DNA from 4 places in the Streptomyces sp. NPDC049813 genome. Region 1 is predicted to be linked to each of the others. Evidence: riboswitches for the same ligand, from Rfam matches in the RefSeq annotation. Region 1 holds a riboswitch; each other region holds the start of a gene.

Region 1 (4,560 bases):
GCGAGTACGGCTTCTACGCCGTGTACGCGGCGTTCATGGTCCCGGTCTTCGCGCTGCTCACCTGGCTCGCCGTGTACCTGCGCCACCGCGAACTGCGCACCGTCCGGGCACAGCTGGCGGCGTACGTCGCCGCCGGCTGGCTCGCGCCGCCCGAGCCGTTCGCCCTCGGCTCCCTCAAGGCCCGCCGCCTGGCCCGCGAGTACGCGGCCCACTACGGCGGCAGGACGGCGGAGCGGGCGGTCACCGAGTACGCGTCCCTGGCGACGTCGCTCGCCCTGCTCCGGCACCGCGGTGAGCGGGGGCGGGCCGGCGCCGATTTCGTCGTACGGGAGCGGGAGCTGCTCGACGCGCTGTGGCAGCGGCGCGGATACGCCCGCCCCGCCCTCGCCTACGCCGCCCAGGTCGCGGCCCCCGTCCACCGGCCCCCGGCGTACGCGGGGCCGCGGCCGCCCGCCCCCGCGTACCACCCGTACCGGCCCTGAACGGGCTCAGGCGGAGGCCTCCGTGAGGCGGCCGAGCTCCGCGTCCGTCAGCTCCAGTCCGGCCACGGCGAGCAGCGCGGGCAGCTGCTCCACCGTGCGCGCGGACGCGATCGGCGCGGCGACGGTGGGCTGGGCGGCGAGCCAGGCCAGGGCGACCGTGGCGATCTCGGCGTCGTGCGCCCGGGCGACCTCGTCGAGGGCGGTCAGCACCTTGCGGCCGCGCTCGGTCTCCAGGTGCTTGCTGGCACCGGCCGCGCGGGGGCTGTCGACGGCGACGCCCGGCCGGTACTTGCCGGTGAGGAAACCGGCGGCGAGGGCGAAGTACGGGACGGCGGCGAGCCCGGCGCGCGAGGCGATCTCGCGCCGGGGACCCTCGTAGGTGTCGCGCGAGACGAGGTTGTAGTGCGGCTGAAGGGCGACGTAGCGGGCGAGGCCCTCGCGGTCGGAGAAGTCCAGCGACTCCTGGAGGCGCTCAGGCGAGATGTTCGAGGCGGCGATGGCGCGGACCTTGCCGGCCTTCACCAGGCCGTCGAGCGCGCCGATGATCTCCTCGACGGGGATCGTCTCGTCGTCGTCGAAGTGCGTGTAGTAGAGGTCGATGTGGTCGGTGCCGAGGCGGGTGAGGGAGGCGTCGGCGGCGGCCCGGATGTTCGCGGCGCGCAGGCCCTTGAAGTCGGGGTGGCGGGCGACCTTGGTGGCGATGACGACCTCGTCGCGCCGGCCGCGGGCGGCGAGCCACTTGCCGATGATCGTCTCCGACTCACCGCCGTGGTTGCCCTCGATCCAGGCCGAGTACGAGTCCGCCGTGTCGATGAAGTTGCCGCCCCCGGCGGTGTAGGCGTCGAGCACCGCGAAGGACGTCGCCTCGTCGGCGGTCCACCCGAAGACGTTGCCGCCGAGGGAGAGCGGGAAGACCTCGAGGTCGGAGGAGCCGAGCGGGCGCAGGGGAGAAGAAGTCATACCCCGATTGAACGCCCCCCGCGGAGCGAACCGCTGCGCGGGGGGCGCCGCGGGCTCAGAGCGAGAGGCCCTTGCCGCGCAGCCAGACCGCGGGGTCGACGCCGGTGGCGTCCCCGCCCGGGTGGACCTCCAGGTGGAGGTGGGCGCCCGTGACGTTGCCGGTGGCGCCGACGCGGCCGATGACGTCCCCGGTGGAGACCTTCTGGCCGACGCTGACGTTCATCGACGACTGGTGGCAGAACCACAGTTCGGTGCCGTCGTCGAGGGTGAGGATCGTGCGGTACCCGTAGGCGCCCGCCCAGCCGGCCTCGGTGACGGTGGCGCCGTGGATGGCGTGGATCGGCGTGCCGGTGGAGGCCGCGAAGTCCAGGCCCGTGTGGTAGCCGGAGGACCACATCGATCCGGGCTGCCCGAAGGTGCCGGTGATCGTGTACGAGGCGACGGGCAGCCGGAAGCTCTTGGCCAGCTCGGCGAGGCGCTCGGCCTCGGCCTTCTTCTTGGCCTCCTCCTCCGCCTTCTTCTTGTCGGCGGCGGCCTTGGCCTCGGCCTTCTCGTGCTTCGCCGCGGCCTCCTCGGCGGCCTTCAGCGCGGCGGCCTGCTCGGCCTCGGCCTGCGCGGTGGCATCGGCGGCGTCCTGCTGCGTCTCGGCCTGCTGCATGATCCGGGCCCGCAGCGCCTCGCCCGCACCCGACTGACCGGTGCCCATCGTGGTGAGCGGCGCGGCGGAGGCGCCGGAGGCGGAGTCGGCGCCGTCGGACATGAACGCGCCCACGCCGGGCAGCGACTTGGCCTCGGGCAGCGAGTCCTTGACGGCGGAGAGGTCGGGCATGGAGATCCGGACCGGGGGCTTGCCGCCCTGCGCGGTGGCGATGCCGCCGGCGCCGACGGCGGCGATCACGCCGACGCCCAGGACGGTGGAGCTGCGCGCGAGTCCGCCGCGCTGACGGGCCACGCGGTGCCTGCCGCGGACGGGGCGGACGGACTCCTCGGTGGGATTCCACTCCTCCCAGCTCCCCTGCTCGACGCCGGCCTCGCCGTCGGCGGGGTGGGCGGAGTACCCGGAGAACTCGGGGGCAGGACGGTTCGACGCCACGGGGGCGCTCTCCTTTCCTTCCTTCTCGCCTACCGGGTTAGCTGACGGGTTCGGAGCAGGAAGGTCTCCTACGAGCACGGCCCGGCGCCCGAAAAGCGACGGAACTGTGCCTGATTCACCCCAAGTTGGTGGTTCCCCGGCTCCCTTGCGGGATTAGGCGTGTGCGCACGGAGCCGTCGCTTGTGACGGCTGGGACGACCGCGCTGCGTTATCGAACGTTAATAGACAGCCGATAGTAATTCCAAGCTGTTCCCACTGATCGTTCACGTCTTTGGCCTGGACTTAACGGTCAATAACACCTTCAAACGGGCGAGTTGACCGACGATTCCGGCCCGCGCCAAACACCCGACTTTCTGACGGAGTGTCAATCGTTATGTGCAGGGAGTCGTCCGGTCACGCCTCGTGATGTCGATCAAGGGCGGCGCACGGCGAGCAGCGCCATGTCGTCGCTGGCCCCGCCCCCGGTGTGCCGGCGCACTTCTTCGGCCAGCGCCGCGAGCAGCTCCTCCGGCCCCGGGAAGATCCGGCCCGCGAGCCGGGCCGCGGGATCGTAGAAGACGCCCCGCGCGTCGCGCGCCTCGGAGAGCCCGTCGGTGTAGAGCAGCAGCGTCGCCTCGGCCGGGAACGCCGCCTCGGTGGCCCGGTCCGGCCAGGAGCCGAGCTCGCCCAGGCCGAGCGGCAGCGCCGCCTCCGCCGGCGTGACCACCCGCACCGTGCCGTCGCCGTGCAGCACGACCGGTTCGGGGTGGCCGCGGTTGAGGACGCGCAGGAGCCGGCCGCCGTGCGGGATCTCGGCGAGCACGGCGGTGGTGAACCCCTCGAAGTCGTCGATGCCGCGCCGCCGCGACCCCTCCCTGGCCAGCGCCCGCTCCAGCCGCTGGGCGACCGCCTCCAGGCTCTCCTCCTGCTCGGCGGCCTCCCGGAAGGCCCCGATGACGACGGCCACGGCGGCGACCGCGCCCATGCCCTTGCCCCGTACGTCCCCCACGACTATCCGCACCCCGTGCGGCGTGTCCTGCACCGCGTACAGATCGCCGCCGATGAAGGCGTCGGCCTGCGCCGCCTCGTACCGGGCCGCGACGGCCAGGCCGCCGATCCGCCCGGCCGGCTCCGGCAACACCGCCAGCTGGGCGGCCTCCGCGATCTGGCGCGCGGACGCCAGCTGCTCGTCGCTGCGGCGCTTGATCCGGTTGATGAAGCAGGCCAGCACGCACACCGTGGCCACGGTGGCCATCTCGGTGTACACCCCGGCGTTGAACGACGTGTAGCGCAGATGGACGGCGACGATGGCGGCGACCGACGCGGCGCCCGCGGTGATCGTGCTGCCCAGCGAGAAGAAGGGCGCGACGACCAGCGGCGCAGCACTGAAGAGCGGTGAGCCGGCGAACCCGGACGGCGTGCAGTACTCGTAGACCGCACCGCCGACGATCAGCAGCAGGGGCAGCACCCGCAGGAAGGCACGCGTACCGGCGGCGTCCGTTCCGCGTCCGTGCCGCCCTCCTCGCTGCCCCACCACTCGTCTCCTGCCACGTCCGCGCCCGGATTACGGCGTCGGTCCAAGGGTTCCCGGGCGGCGGGCCGGGGGCGAGCGCTGCTGCTCCGTCCGGGTCAGGACGCACCAACAGGCCGAGGCCGGAATCTCGAAAGATTCCGGCCTCGGCCTTCAGTAGCGGGGACAGGATTTGAACCTGCGACCTCTGGGTTATGAGCCCAGCGAGCTACCGAGCTGCTCCACCCCGCGTCGATGAATGCAACACTACGCCATCAGGGACGATGAAAGCCAATCGGTTCCCGCGACCGCCCCGCCGCTCGTACGGCCGCCCGCCGTGTAGACCTGTCGGGTCAGGAGTCCGGGCCTCCCGTGTCCGGCCCGTCGGGTGCGCCGTTAGGGAGGCATGACCTCAACTCGACGAGCCCTCACCGCCGTCCTGCTCGCTGTCGGCGCCACCGCGATCGCGGCCCCGGCCGTGCAGGCCGACACCAACACGGCCGGCAACACCATCTCCCCCACCGCGACGCTCGACG
Region 2 (4,560 bases), on a different contig from region 1:
CGGGCCCCGACCGGGTTCTGGAACTGCCCGTCGGCGAAGTTCGGCGACCGTCGGATCCGCTCCAGCCGCGCGCCGGTGGCCGCGGCGCCGAACGCGGCAGGCTGCAACGCGCGCAGACCGGGACTGAAGGAACGTGGCACAGCGCCTCCCGTTGATCGATCAGGGCTCCATTATGTGCCGCCCCCTCGACCGCGCGCCGCACCGCCCCTGAGCCCGTGCGGGCCCGGCGCCGCGGCACCGGGCCCGGCCGGGGCCTCAGTTCAGCTCGTACACCGCCGTCACGCTGACCTCGTCCTCGATCTCCCCGGCCGCCACCGGCACCTTCTGCGCGGTCGCCGCGAAGGCCGCCGCGGGAACGGCCACCGGGCGCGGCCGTCCGCTCGGGGCCTCTTCGAGCGAGACGAGGCGGCCGAGCTTGTGCCCGCTCACCTTGGCGTACTGGACGGCCTTCGCGTGGGCGTCGGCGTGCGCGGCCGCCCGGGCCGCGGACCGCAGCCGGCTCGGGTCGGCGACGTCGAAGACGACGGAGTCGATGCGGATGTCGTCGCCCGCCGCGTCGGCCATCGCCTGGATGACGGCGCCCGTCCGCTCCAGGTCGCGGACCTTCACGGAGAACGACTGCGTGGCCCGGTACCCGGCGACCCGCGTGGCCGCGCCCGGCTCGGGACCGCTCTCGTAGACCGCGGAGGCCGACAGGTTCTCGGTGCGGACGTCCCGGTCGGCGACGCCCGCCTTGCGCACGGCGGCGAGCAGCGCGTCCGCGGTCCGGTTCTGGGTGGCGAGGGCGGCCTTCGCGGTGGGCCCGTTCGCCTCGACGCCCGCGGTCACGGTCGCCATGTCGGGGGCGGTACTGGCCCGGCCCTCGCCGGTCACGGTCAGGGTCGCGGGCCGGGGCGCGGTGGTGGCGGTGGCCACGTGCGGCGCCCCCTGGGCGGCGGCGGCCGGCACCGCCGGCAGGACGAGGGCGAACAGGGCGCCGACGAGTGCGGCGCGGCGGCGGGGACGTACAGACATGGGATCGAGGTCCTTCCCGGTCGGCTGCCCGCCGACGCGGCGGGCAGCCGACATCCCAGCACCCGCGCCCGGCCGACGGCGGCCGCCACTCCGCCCGGTCACCTCGATGAGCGCGTTAGCACCTGTGTGCACACCCGTCGGAGCAAAGGAGGGGAGGGAGGAGAGGGGCGAGAGAGGCGAGAAGAGGCAGAGAAGGAGGGGACGGGCGGATCAGGACGCCGACTCCAGGTGCATCTTGATGAGGTGCGGGTCCACGAACCCCTTGGCCGTCACCCGGTCCCCGGAGGACTCCCCGCGCAGCCGGCGCCCGATCCACGGCACCAGGAACTCCCGCGCCCAGTGGATGTCGTCGCGCCGCACCGCGAACGTGCCGCGCGGCGGCAGCAGCGGCCAGGCCTGCTCCGGGTCGGCGGGCACCTCGATGCCGAGCGCCTGCGCGGCGCGCAGCGCGACCCGGGTGTGCCCCTCGGCGGACAGGTGGAGCCGGTCCTCGTCCCAGGCGCGGCGGTCCTGCACGGAGCGCAGGGACCACAGGTCGAGCACGGGGCAGCCGTGGCGGTCGGCGATCGCGCGCACGTGCATGTTGTACGTGGCGATCTTGCCGCGCAGATGCTTGAGCACGGCGACGTCCCGGGTGTCGAAGCCGGTGGCGACCATGACGGTGCCGCACGCCCCGGCGAGCCGCGCGACGGCCTTCTCGAAGCGTTCGGCCACGTCGTCGGGGTCGGTGCCGGGCCGGATGATGTCGTTGCCGCCGGCGACCAGGGTCACCAGGTCGGGGGCGAGCTCGACGGCCCGCGGGACCTGGTCCGCGACGATCTGGTCGAGGAGCTTGCCGCGCACGGCGAGGTTCGCGTACTGGAAGGTGTCCTCGGCGACGCGGTCGTCCAGGAGGACGGCGAGCCGGTCCGCCCACCCCACGAAACTGCCGTCGGGTCCGGGGTCCCCGACGCCTTCGGTGAAGCTGTCCCCCACCGCCGCGTAGGACCGAATCGTGCCGCTGCCGAATGATCTCGATTCGTTTGCCACGACCACACATCTTTCACCTCGGCGTGTGACCTACGCCAACGTAACCAGGGGTTGACGTGGGGTGAGAAAACGCACTCGGCGCCCGGGGAATAACCCCGGGCGCCGAGTCGATCGCGCGTGCCGCACGCGGTGCGTGGACGGGCGCGGGTGATGCAGGTGGTGCGGGTGGTGCGGGTGGCTCACATGGTTCAGATGCTGACGCCGTGGTCGCGCAGGTACGTCACCGGGTCGATGTCGGAGCCGTAGTCGGGGGTCGTGCGGATCTCGAAGTGCAGGTGCGGTCCCGTGACGTTGCCGGTGGCGCCGGAGAGGCCGATCTGCTGGCCGGCGGTGACGGTCTGCCCGGCCGAGACGCCGAGCGAGGACAGGTGGGCGTACTGCGAGTAGTCGCCGTCGGCGTGCTTGATGACGACCTCATTGCCGTAGCTGCCGTCCCAGCCGGCGGAGACGACGGTGCCGGGGCCGACGGCCTTGACGGCGGTGCCGGTGGAGACCACGAAGTCGGTGCCGGTGTGGTAGCCGCTCGACCACGAGGAGCCGGAGGCGTGGTAGGCCGTGCCGATGGAGCCGTCCACGGGCTTCACGTAGCCCGTGGCGGACGTGGCGGACCCGGTGGCGGCGGTGGAGTCCGTCGTGGTGGCCGGAGCCGCGGCCGGGGCCGCGCCCTCCAGCGTGAGCTTCTGGCCGGGCTTGATGAGACCGGCGTCGGAGCCGACGACCTTCTTGTTGGTCTCGTACAGCTTCTGCCAGCCACCGTCGACGTCCTGCGCCTCGGCGATCTTCACGAGCGTGTCACCGGCCTTGACGGTGTACGTCGTGGGCTTGGCGGCGGCGTCGCCGGTGGCCGCGTGGGCGCCGGTGGCGCCCATGAGCGGCAGGGCGAGCGCGGCCCCGCCGGCCGAGACGACGGCGGCGGCGCGGGCGATGCGCTGGGTCTTCGAACGGCGGTGCTGTCCCTTGGCGGGCATGGCGCTTTTCCTCTCCGTCGCCTGCGAGGTGAGCTGTCGGGTTCGGGCTGGAGCTGCCCGGCCGGTTCCGCTGAGGGATCCGGCTTCACCCCGAGCCGCTTGGGGAATTCCGGCGGCGTACTGCCTGTGGGTCCCCCGCTCCTGCCGTCACGGGTCGTGGTCCGGAATCCGGGCGGCGGCAGGATTAGGCGTTCCGTCCGGATGGAAGGGCGACAGTAGGCAGAGGAATCGGACGGCGACAACCGTCGAATTCACCGGCAGGGGCGCTTTCTTGATCGTCTGGGAGTTCCCCGTGTCACGCTGTGTGGATAACCCTGCTTTGCCAGGCCCTTACCTTCTGGGAATTCCCGCCGCCGGAATTCAGGGCCGCCGCCACGGACGGTCACGGATATGAGTCTGCTCACGCGAACCGCTTAATCCCCTTTGATTTATGGATAGTTAGTAATAAAAGGGTTGAAACGGACAGAAGGTTGCCCCGGGAATCCATGTCGTATCGTCAGGAGCGCGTTCGCCGGCGAGGGACGCCGGTGACCCGACCGGGAGGAGCCCCCGTGACCCAGCACGCCCCGTCCACCGAGCCCGAGCTGTCCGGAGTGCGCAACTTCCGTGACGTGGGCGGTCTGCCGACCGTGGACGGCCGGCGCGTGCGCGCGGGTGTGCTCTTCCGCAGCGGTCACCTCGCCCACGCCACCGCCGAGGACGCCGCGTTCCTCGCCGGTCTCGGCCTACACACCGTCTTCGACTTCCGCAACGCCGCCGACCAGCGCCTGGAGGGCGCCGACGTCGAGCTGCCCGGGACGCGCAACGTGAACCTGCCGCTGTCCGACCCGGCGGACGGAGCCGAGTTCTGGCAGATGGTCCGCGACGGCGACATAGACCAGCTGCGTGCCCTGCTCGCCGAGGGCCGCGCGGCGAACCGCATGATCACGTCGTACCGCTCGATCATCGCGCAGCGCACCGCCGAGCACAGCCGCGTCCTGCACGCCCTCGCCGAGGACAGCACGCCCGCCCTGATGCACTGCGCGGCGGGCAAGGACCGCGCGGGCCTGTCGATCGCGGTGACGCTGCTCGCCGTCGGCGTGGAGCGCGACGCCATCGAGGCGGACTACCTGGAGTCCAACGCCACGCACCGGCGCTACAAGGTGCGCCGCAGCGCCACCGCGGGCGACGCCTACTCCCCCGAGATCATGGAGCTGCTCAGCCCCCTCTTCGACGCCCGCGCCGCCTATCTGCACGCGGCCTTCGAGACCATCGAGCAGACCTGGGGCAGCGTGGACCGCTACTTCGAGGACGGCCTGCGGTTCGGCGCGGCCGACCGGGACCGGCTGCGCGAGCGTCTCCTGGTCTGAGGGCGGGCTACTGCCCGCCGCCCAGCGCGAAGAGCATGTAGAGGAAGGCCGCGAGGGCGTGTCCCGCGAAGACGTACACCAGGACCCGCACCCAGATGCCGCGCGGCAGCTTGTCCTCGATGTCCCGCCGGGCGGGCCGCTCCCCCGCGGTGGGCTCGGTGGCGTCGCTCATGGTCATACCTCCCGGACCGGGCCGGCCG
Region 3 (4,560 bases), on a different contig from region 1:
CGCCCTGACCGCAGTGCAGCGCGTCCTGGCCGTGACCGCCGACGAGGTCCAGGAGGTCGCGAAGGCGCGCCTGCGCCCCGACAACCGCGCGGTGCTCGTCTACGAGCCCACGGTGCCCGCCGCCCCTCATGACGAGACCGACGAGACCGACGAGACCGCCGAGAGCGACCCGAGCGACGAGGAGGCGGGCCGGTGACCGAGCAGCTCGCGACCATGGACTTCCATCCCCGGCCCGAGGCGGGCACGGCCAAGCCGTGGGCGTTCCCGGCCCCCGAGCGCGGCGAGCTGGACAACGGCCTGACCGTGCTGCGCTGCCACCGCCCCGGCCAGCAGGTCGTGGCCGTGGAGATCAACCTCGACGCGCCGCTGGAGGCCGAGCCGGCCGCCCTCGAAGGCGTCGCCACGATCATGGCGCGTGCCTTCAACGAGGGCACCGACAAGCACTCCGCGGAGGAGTTCGCCGCCGAACTGGAGCGCTGCGGCGCCACCATGGACGCGCACGCCGACCACCCCGGCGTGCGGGTCTCCTTGGAGGTGCCGGTCTCCCGGCTTCCCAAGGGCCTCGCCCTGCTGGCCGACGCGCTGCGGGCGCCCGCCTTCGCGGACGGCGAGATCGAGCGCCTGGTCCGCAACCGGCTCGACGAGATCCCGCACGAGAGCGCCAACCCGGCCCGCCGGGCCGCCAAGGAGCTCTCCCGGCAGCTCTTCCCGGCCGACTCGCGCATGTCGCGTCCGCGGCAGGGCAGCGAGGAGACCGTCGCCGCCATCGACGCGGCGGCCGTACGCGCCTTCTACGAGAAGCACGTCCGCCCCGCCACCGGCACCGTCGTCGTGGTGGGCGACCTGACCGGCACCGACCTGGACGCCCTCCTCACCGACACGCTCGGCGCCTGGACCGGTGACACCGCGGAGCCCAGGCCGGTCCCGCCGGTGACCGCCGACGACACCGGCCGGGTCGTCATCGTGGACCGGCCGGGCGCGGTGCAGACGCAGCTGCTGATCGGCCGCATCGGACCCGACCGGCACGACCGGGTGTGGGCCGCGCAGATCCTCGGCACGTACTGCCTCGGCGGCACGCTCACCTCGCGCCTGGACCGGGTGCTGCGCGAGGAGAAGGGCTACACCTACGGGGTGCGGTCCTTCGCCCAGGTGCTGCGGTCCGCGCCGGACGGCACGGGTGCCGCGATGCTCGCCATCAGCGGCTCCGTGGACACCCCGAACACCGGGCCCGCGCTCGACGACCTCTGGAAGGTGCTGCGCACGCTCGCCGAAGGGGGGCTCACGGACGCCGAGCGGGACACCGCCGTGCAGAACCTGGTGGGCGTGGCGCCGCTGAAGTACGAGACCGCGGCCGCCGTCGCGGGCACGCTGGCCGACCAGGTCGAGCAGCACCTCCAGGACGACTTCCAGGCCCAGCTGTACCGCCGGCTCGCCGAGACGGGCACCGTGGAGGCCACCGCGGCGGTCGTCAGCGCCTTCCCGGCTGACCGGCTGGTGACGATCCTCGTGGGCGACGCCGCGCAGATCGAGGAGCCCGTCCGGGCCCTCGGCATCGGCGAGGTGACCGTCGTCTCGGGCTGACCCCCGCCCCGTACGTCGCTCGCAGCCCCGGTGGCCTCCACGGCCACCGGGGCTGCGTGGTGTCGCTCACGTTCACCCTTGTGCGGCCGGGTATCGCTTTTGTCCGAATTGGGGCGGAGGTTGCCTGTCTGCTCTGTGGCATGCGCTACAAAAGCCGGGATCCGTTTGTTGATTAAAAGATGTCCCGCTTAGCGTCGGTCCGGCTGTTCGCCAGACACGCGTCGCGCCCGCGACACCGGACAGTCATCGCCGAGTCCCCCATGGCGTGAGCCAGGGGAGCCGGGGACCCACCGCAGTCCCTGGGGTGAATCGGGCAGCCTTCCGGCCGTACAGGCCAGGACGGTCGCCCGTAGGAGACCTTCCTGCTCCGAACCCGTCAGCTAACCCGGTAGGCGAGAGGGAAGGAAAGGATCAGCCCCTACATGGCGTTCACCCGTGCCACCGGGAAGCACCGTCGTCCCAGTCGCCTCACGCGTACCACCGTGCAGGTCGCGAGTGTCGCGGCGCTCACCACGACCGGTGTGGTGGGCGGCCTCGCCGCCCCCGCCCTCGCCGCCGACACCGCGGCCCCCGAGCAGAACGGCCTGACCCAGGCCATCGCCATCGGCGACTCCCTGGCCGACCGGATCGACGCGCAGGCCGCCGCCCAGAAGAAGGCCGCCGACGCGGCCGCCGCCAAGGCGAAGGCCGAGGCCGAGGCGAAGAAGAAGGCCGAGGAAGCCAAGCGCGAGGCCGAGGCGAAGGCCGCCAAGGAGCGCGAAGAGCGCGAGGCCAAGGAGCGGGCCGCCCGCGAGGCCGAGCGCAAGCGCCTGCTCAACAGCTTCGTGGCGCCCATCTCCGGCTCCTACGTCTCCACGGGCTACCAGGCGAGCAGCGGCCTGTGGTCCTCCGGCAGCCACACCGGCATCGACTTCCACGCGGCCAGCGGCACGTCCGTGCACGCGGTCGGCGCGGGCACCGTCGTCGAGGCCGGCTGGGGCGGCGCCTACGGCAACAACATCGTGATCAAGATGAACGACGGCACGTACACCCAGTACGGGCACCTGTCCTCCATCGGCGTCTCCGTCGGCCAGGCCGTCACCCCCGGCCAGCAGATAGGCCTCTCCGGCGCCACCGGCAACGTCACGGGCCCGCACCTGCACTTCGAGGCCCGCACGACGCCCGACTACGGCTCGGACATGGACCCCGTCGCGTACCTGCGCTCGCACGGCGTGAACGTCTGACGCGCACGCACCCGCACGCGAAAGCCCCGGCTCGGCGAGCCGGGGCTTTCGCGTGCGCCCCGCATTTCTGGCCAGAAAATATCCCTGGATTCCGGTCCGGCGTCGGAAATTCGAGTGCGGTGGAATAGAGTCACCGGGCGGGCGCGACCGGAGGGTGGCATTCGCGCTCGCACAAGCGTCGATCGACCGCGTTTCGCGGGGATGAAGGCGGAGGTCGGGACATGCGCATTCCCGCACACTCGGTATGCACGGCGATCCGCGAGGACATCGTCGCGGGTGTCTACGAGCGCGGCAGCAGACTCACCGAGGAAGTGCTCGCGCGGCGCTACGGGGTCTCGCGGGTCCCGGTGCGCGAGGCGCTGCGCACCCTGGAGGCCGAGGGCTTCGTCGTCACACGGCGGCACGCGGGCGCGTGCGTGGCCGAACCCACCCGGCAGGAGGCCGCCGACCTGCTGGAGGTCCGGCTGCTGCTCGAACCGCTGGGCGCCGCGCGCGCCGCGCAGCGCAGGACCGAGGCGCACCTCAAGGTCCTGCGCGGCCTGGTCAGGCTGGGGCAGGAGCGGGTGCGGCGCGGTCAGGGCGAGGATCTGCGCTCCCTGGGCGGGTGGTTCCACGAGACCCTCGCGGGGGCCTCCGGCAGCCCCGGCCTGATCGCCCTGCTCACCCAGCTCCGGCACAAGATCGCCTGGATGTACGTCGTGGAGGGCCCGGCCCAGCCGGCCGAGTCCTGGGCCGAGCACGGTGCCATCGTGGACGCGGTGGCCCGCGGCGACGCCGAGCGTGCCCGCGCGCTGACCCTGCTGCACGCCGAGCGCGCGGCGGCCGCCCACCGGCTCCGCGTCCCGCGCGCCGCCGGTCACGTGAGGACTTCGCAACGTCCTGTAAACACGGCGAGCCTTCCCCATTAATAAAAGGGCCGTATACAAAGACGTGCGGTAATCGCCGGATCGGGCGCTTGGCATTTCTGGTGCATGCTTCGCTGCATGGTGTCCGGAGGGCAATAGATACCGGCCGCTGATTCCGTGTGGACCGGGCGGCTGTACTCGCGCGTGAATTCTTCGCGGGAACGACGAAGCCGCGCGCCCATAAAGGGAACGCGCGGCTTCGGCGGTACGAGGGGGATCAGACGGTCTCGGGGAGCTCGTCGAGACCCTCGGAGACCAGCTTCGCCAGACGGTCGAGCGCGGCGTCCGCGCCCTCGGCGTCGGAGGCCAGGACGATCTCCTCGCCGCCCTGCGCGCCCAGACCCAGCACCGCGAGCATGGAAGCGGCGTTGACGGGGTTGCCGTCGGCCTTGGCGATCGTCACGGGGACGCCGGCCGCGGTGGCCGCGCGGACGAAGATGGAGGCGGGGCGGGCGTGGAGGCCCTCGGCCCAGCCGACGTTGACGCGGCGCTCAGCCATGTGATGCTGCCCTTCGAGTGACTCAAGGTTGTCTAGACCATTCTCACACAACCGTGGCCGGGCGATCGACGGGGACCTGGGCCCCGCCGGCGCACCGCTCCGCGGCTTTCCATAGCCTGCCTCCCACGCGCGCGGGCCGCGACCCGTACGACTGTCGGTGCCCGGCCCTACCCTTGCGGCATGGAGACCCCGTCGGACCGGCACGCCTACCCCGCCCACTGGGAGGCCGACGTGGTGCTGCGCGACGGCGGCACCGCCCGGATCAGGCCGATCACCAGCGCGGACGCCGAGCGCCTGACCAGCTTCTACGAGCAGGTCTCGGACGAGTCGAAGTACTACCGCTTCTTCGCGC
Region 4 (4,560 bases), on a different contig from region 1:
TCCCCCGGCATCACCATGTGCAGGCGCTCGCGGATGCGCTGCTCGGCGTAGGCGTCGTCCTGCCAGCGCGCCTTCTCGTCGCGCAGCCGGTCGACCCGCTCCTTGGCCTCCTGCTGCTGGCGCTGCTGGTCGGCGATCTCGCCGCGCTGGGAGACGTACTGCCGCATCGGGTACGCGAGGGCGACCACCAGCGTGCAGACGACGAGCGCGAGCAGCGCCGCGCGGCCGGTGAGCCGCGAGCGGCGGGCCTGGCGCTTGTTCTGCGAGCGGTAGACCCGCTCGGCGGTCTGCTCGCCGAGCACGCGCAGCCGGGTGGCCGTGGAGAAGCGGGCCGAGTCGTCGCGGCCCCTGCTGCGGAGCTTTCCCGGCATCGCCTGGTGCCTCCCCGATCTGGTCCCCGTCTGGCTGCCTACGTGCGTACGTCCTCGCACACGGTACGGGACCGAGTGCGAGGACGTACGGAACTACGGCGCCGGAAGACGTCCCGGGGCAGGTCAGCCCTTGAAGCGGGGGAACGCGCTGCGGCCGGCGTAGACCGCGGCGTCGTCGAGGATCTCCTCGATGCGCAGCAGCTGGTTGTACTTGGCGACGCGCTCGGAGCGGGCCGGGGCGCCGGTCTTGATCTGGCCGCAGTTCGTGGCGACGGCGAGGTCGGCGATGGTGACGTCCTCGGTCTCGCCGGAGCGGTGCGACATCATGCACTTGAAACCGTTGCGCTGGGCCAGCTCGACGGCGTCCAGGGTCTCGGTCAGCGAGCCGATCTGGTTCACCTTGACGAGCAGCGCGTTGGCCGAGTCCTCCTCGATGCCGCGCGCCAGGCGCTCCGGGTTGGTGACGAACAGGTCGTCGCCGACGAGCTGGACCTTGTCGCCGAGGCGCTCGGTGATGGTGTTCCAGCCGGCCCAGTCGTCCTCGTACAGCGGGTCCTCGATGGAGACGAGCGGGTACGCGGAGACGAGCTCCTCGTAGTACTCCGTCATCTCGGCGGCGGAGCGCTCCTTGCCCTCGAACTGGTACTTGCCGTCCTTGTAGAACTCGGAGGCGGCGACGTCCAGCGCGAGCGCGACCTGCTGGCCGGGGATGTAGCCGGCCTCCTTGATCGCTTCGAGGATGAGGTCGAGCGCGGCGCGGTTCGACTCCAGGTTCGGGGCGAAGCCGCCCTCGTCGCCGAGGCCGGTGGACAGGCCCTTGGTCTTCAGCACCTTCTTGAGGGTGTGGTAGACCTCGGTGCCCCAGCGCAGCGCCTCGGAGAAGGACTCCGCGCCGATCGGGGCGATCATGAACTCCTGGATGTCGACGTTCGAGTCGGCGTGCGACCCGCCGTTCAGGATGTTCATCATCGGGACGGGCAGCAGGTGCGCGTTCGGACCGCCGAGGTAGCGGAACAGCGGCAGGTCGCTGGCCTCGGACGCGGCGTGCGCGACGGCGAGGGAGACGCCGAGGATGGCGTTGGCGCCGAGCGAGCCCTTGTTGTCCGTGGCGTCCAGGTCGAACATCGCCTGGTCGATCAGGCGCTGCTCGGTGGCGTCGTAGCCGACGAGCTCCGGGCCGATCTGCTCGATGACGGCGAGGACGGCCTTCTCGACGCCCTTGCCCTGGTAACGGTTGGGGTCACCGTCACGGAGTTCGATGGCCTCGAAGGCACCGGTGGAGGCGCCGGACGGAACAGCAGCACGACCCGTGCTGCCGTCGTCGAGGCCGACCTCGACCTCGACCGTGGGGTTGCCTCGGGAGTCCAGGATTTCCCGGGCTACGACGACGTCGATGGACGGCACGAGCATCTCCTTCTGGGATGTGACACAACAGCGCGGGCGGCTGGCCCGCACCCCTGAGCGTAACCGGCTCCGGGGCATCAGCCAGTCGGCCGACCGGGTTGTGGACAACGCCGATAGCGAAATGTTTCCAAACGGAACAAAGACGGCGACCCCCACTCCGGAGGACCGGAGCGGGGGTCGCCGACGTGAGCGGCCCGTGGACGGGGCGGTGCGGTGCGGCCGGGCCCGGCGTCCGCCGACGCCGGGGCCGCCTCCGCGAGGGGGTCCCTCGGTGCGCGAGGGGTCCTCTTTACTTGAGGTGCAGCTGCTGGTCCGGGTAGATCAGGTTGGCGTCGCTGATGATGTCCTTGTTGAGCTCGAACACCTTGTGCCAGTTGGTCCCGTGCGCCTCGGCGATCTTGCTGAGGGTGTCGCCGGACTTCACCTTGTACTCGCCGTCGCCCTTCTCGACCTTCTTGCCGGTCGGGGTGGTGACGGTGTCCTTCTTGGTGTCCTGCTGCGGCTGCGGCTGCGCCTGCTGCTGCTGCGGCTGCTGGCGCTCCTGCGAGCGGGTCGTCGTGGAGGAGTCGGAGCGCTCCTGCTGCTGCGGCTGCGACTGCTGCGACGACTCGGCCGGAGCGGAGTTGCTGGTGTCGGCGCCGGACAGGCCCACGCCACAGCTCGGCCAGGCACCCTTGCCCTGCGCGGCGAGGACCTTCTCGGCGACCGATATCTGCTGCGCCTTGGACGCCTGGTCGGCGGAGGAGGCGTAGGAGGTGCCGCCGTACGCGGCCCAGGTCGAGGCGGAGAACTGCAGGCCACCGTAGTAGCCGTTGCCCGTGTTGATCGCCCAGTTGCCACCGGACTCGCACTGCGCGACCTGGTCCCACTCGGAGGTGGAGGCGGCGGAGGCGCCCGTGGCACCCATCAGCGGAACGGCGACGGCGGCACCGGCGACGCCGGCGAGCGTGGCGACACGAACGGCCTTGGACGGACGACGGTGCTTGCCCGTGTTGGAGAACAGCATGAAGAGATCCCCTCACCGACGCCTACGAGGTGAGCTGTCGGGTTCGGACCAGTGAGTGCCCGGCGCGCATCCTGTGCGCGACTTGACCCCAAGCCGGATGTCCGGCGCTTACCTTGGGTCCCCCGCTCCTGCCTACGGCGCTGACGCGTCGACTGTTCCCGTACGGACGTCGGCAGGATTCGGCGTGACGTCCGTCGGGGCCCGCTGTGGCGAGCGGTCACGACCGTAAGCAGTCGATCCGCCCGATTTCAAAGACGATCAGGGTCTTTGAGACTCATGTCTCACTCTCGCAAAGCCGGACATACGAGCCTCAACCGCCCCTGAACTCCCGCTACTTTTCACCCGATTCGAGGCCAAGATCCAGACTCTGACCAGGCAGGATGAGGTCGGGGTCGGAACCGACCGTCTTCTTGTTCAGGTCGTAGAGCGCATCCCACCCGCCACGCACGTCGTGCGCGTCCGCGATGTCCCAGAGGTTGTCGCCGGAGCGGACCGTGTACGCCCCGTCGGCGCGCTGCTCCTCACGTGAAGCGTGACGCCCCTCACCCTGACGGGAGGCGGAGGCGTCGTCCGAGGCGCGGTCGCCGCGGTGGCGGCCGGCCGCCGAGGGGTCCGCGGCGGGGTCGGAGGGATCGGCGGAGGCGGACCCCTGCGCGCCACCCTCCTTCTCCGCGTTGTCCGTCGTGTCCGCCGCGCCCAGGCCGCCGTCCGAGCCGTCCGTACCGTCCGTGACCTCGTCCGACGCGGCCGCGCCCGGCTCGTCGCCCGCGTCGCCGGAGGCGTCCGAAGTGCCGCTGCCGTCAGCGGTGTCCGCGGAACTCGACGGATCGGCGGAACCCGACGGGCCGGCCGGATCGGACGCGTCGCCCGCACCGGACGGATCGGCCGTGGCGGAGCCCGCGTGATTCTTCTCTCCCGCGGACTCGGCGGGGGCCGTGGAGTCCCCGGAGTCCTCAGGGTTCTGGGAGTCCTTCGCGTCGGCCGAGCCGGAGGGCCGGGGGGACGCGCTCGCGCCCGGGTCGACCTCGGCCGTGTCGTCGCCCTGCGTGAGGCCGGCCACGATCGAACAGCTCGGCCAGGCACTGGGCCCCTTGGCCGCAAGCGCCTTCTCGGCCACGGCTATCTGCTGCGAGCGGCTCGCCTCGTCGGCGCGCGGGGCGAAGTCGAGCCCGCCGTACTGCTCCCACATCTCCTGCGAGAACTGGAGCCCGCCGTAGTAGCCGTTGCCGGCGTCCAGACTCCACTGGCCGCCGGACTCGCACTCGGCGAGCTTGTCCCAGGTGGCGGTGGAGGCGGCGCTCGCGCTGCCCGCCGCGAGCAGCGGGATCGCGATGGCGCTGCCGGTGACCCCGGCGGCGACGACGAGAGCAGGGGCCTGACGGGGGCGACGGTGTCGACCGTTCCCGGAGAGCATGCGGTTGCCTTTCGCGAGACTGATGCAGCACGCGACAGGGGTGGCGGAAGTGGTGCCGGTTGTGCCTGTGTCGCGATGACTGGTGAACGTAGCGGGACTCGAACGCTTGTCACAAGTCGATGCAGCGCAGATCACGTGAACATCACAATCCTGACGAGGTGTCAGTCAGTCACCGGCTCCGAAGTGTTGTGTCCGGGGACTCGATCCCGGAGATGACCTCCAGCGCCGGGACCAACACCTCTCGTCGGACTACCGACCCACCGCCTCTTGCGTTCAGTGCGTCCATGAGCGGCGGCCAGAACCCCCTCTTGAACCAGGAGTTCTGCCGGTCCTTGATCTGCCCGTGCGGGCCGTATCGCGCCGGG

Evidence for each region. Region 1 has a riboswitch for cyclic di-AMP ahead of ACIBW6_RS32285 (M23 family metallopeptidase). Riboswitches for the same ligand answer to the same signal wherever they lie in the genome.
Region 2: it holds a riboswitch for cyclic di-AMP, as region 1 does, so the genes downstream of both, ACIBW6_RS00990 (peptidoglycan DD-metalloendopeptidase family protein) here and ACIBW6_RS32285 (M23 family metallopeptidase) in region 1, are expected to answer to the same signal.
Region 3: it holds a riboswitch for cyclic di-AMP, as region 1 does, so the genes downstream of both, ACIBW6_RS09955 (M23 family metallopeptidase) here and ACIBW6_RS32285 (M23 family metallopeptidase) in region 1, are expected to answer to the same signal.
Region 4: it holds a riboswitch for cyclic di-AMP, as region 1 does, so the genes downstream of both, ACIBW6_RS19730 (transglycosylase family protein) here and ACIBW6_RS32285 (M23 family metallopeptidase) in region 1, are expected to answer to the same signal.

What each region holds. Positions count from the first base shown of each region.
Region 1 is NZ_JBITLI010000021.1:103,532-108,091, reverse strand. Features, by position in the region: gene ACIBW6_RS32295 (PrsW family intramembrane metalloprotease) at 1-482, shown strand, start outside; gene ACIBW6_RS32290 (aldo/keto reductase) at 489-1,442, opposite strand; gene ACIBW6_RS32285 (M23 family metallopeptidase) at 1,498-2,535, opposite strand; cyclic di-AMP (ydaO/yuaA leader) riboswitch at 2,547-2,705, opposite strand; gene ACIBW6_RS32280 (PP2C family protein-serine/threonine phosphatase) at 2,948-4,048, opposite strand; tRNA gene ACIBW6_RS32275 (tRNA-Met) at 4,203-4,276, opposite strand; gene ACIBW6_RS32270 (hypothetical protein) at 4,431-4,560, shown strand, end outside.
Region 2 is NZ_JBITLI010000001.1:244,662-249,221, reverse strand. Features, by position in the region: gene ACIBW6_RS01005 (MBL fold metallo-hydrolase) at 1-140, opposite strand, end outside; gene ACIBW6_RS01000 (SIMPL domain-containing protein) at 256-1,014, opposite strand; gene ACIBW6_RS00995 (SGNH/GDSL hydrolase family protein) at 1,225-2,043, opposite strand; gene ACIBW6_RS00990 (peptidoglycan DD-metalloendopeptidase family protein) at 2,232-3,011, opposite strand; cyclic di-AMP (ydaO/yuaA leader) riboswitch at 3,017-3,212, opposite strand; gene ACIBW6_RS00985 (tyrosine-protein phosphatase) at 3,563-4,360, shown strand; gene ACIBW6_RS00980 (DUF6126 family protein) at 4,368-4,532, opposite strand; gene ACIBW6_RS00975 (helix-turn-helix domain-containing protein) at 4,535-4,560, opposite strand, start outside.
Region 3 is NZ_JBITLI010000003.1:573,564-578,123, reverse strand. Features, by position in the region: gene ACIBW6_RS09965 (M16 family metallopeptidase) at 1-196, shown strand, start outside; gene ACIBW6_RS09960 (M16 family metallopeptidase) at 214-1,581, shown strand; cyclic di-AMP (ydaO/yuaA leader) riboswitch at 1,819-1,991, shown strand; gene ACIBW6_RS09955 (M23 family metallopeptidase) at 2,004-2,804, shown strand; gene ACIBW6_RS09950 (GntR family transcriptional regulator) at 3,026-3,712, shown strand; gene ACIBW6_RS09945 (HPr family phosphocarrier protein) at 3,927-4,208, opposite strand; gene ACIBW6_RS09940 (GNAT family N-acetyltransferase) at 4,389-4,560, shown strand, end outside.
Region 4 is NZ_JBITLI010000009.1:72,904-77,463, forward strand. Features, by position in the region: gene ACIBW6_RS19720 (septum formation initiator family protein) at 1-371, opposite strand, end outside; gene eno (phosphopyruvate hydratase) at 495-1,781, opposite strand; gene ACIBW6_RS19730 (transglycosylase family protein) at 2,065-2,781, opposite strand; cyclic di-AMP (ydaO/yuaA leader) riboswitch at 2,786-2,931, opposite strand; gene ACIBW6_RS19735 (transglycosylase family protein) at 3,113-4,195, opposite strand; gene ACIBW6_RS19740 (recombinase family protein) at 4,365-4,560, opposite strand, start outside.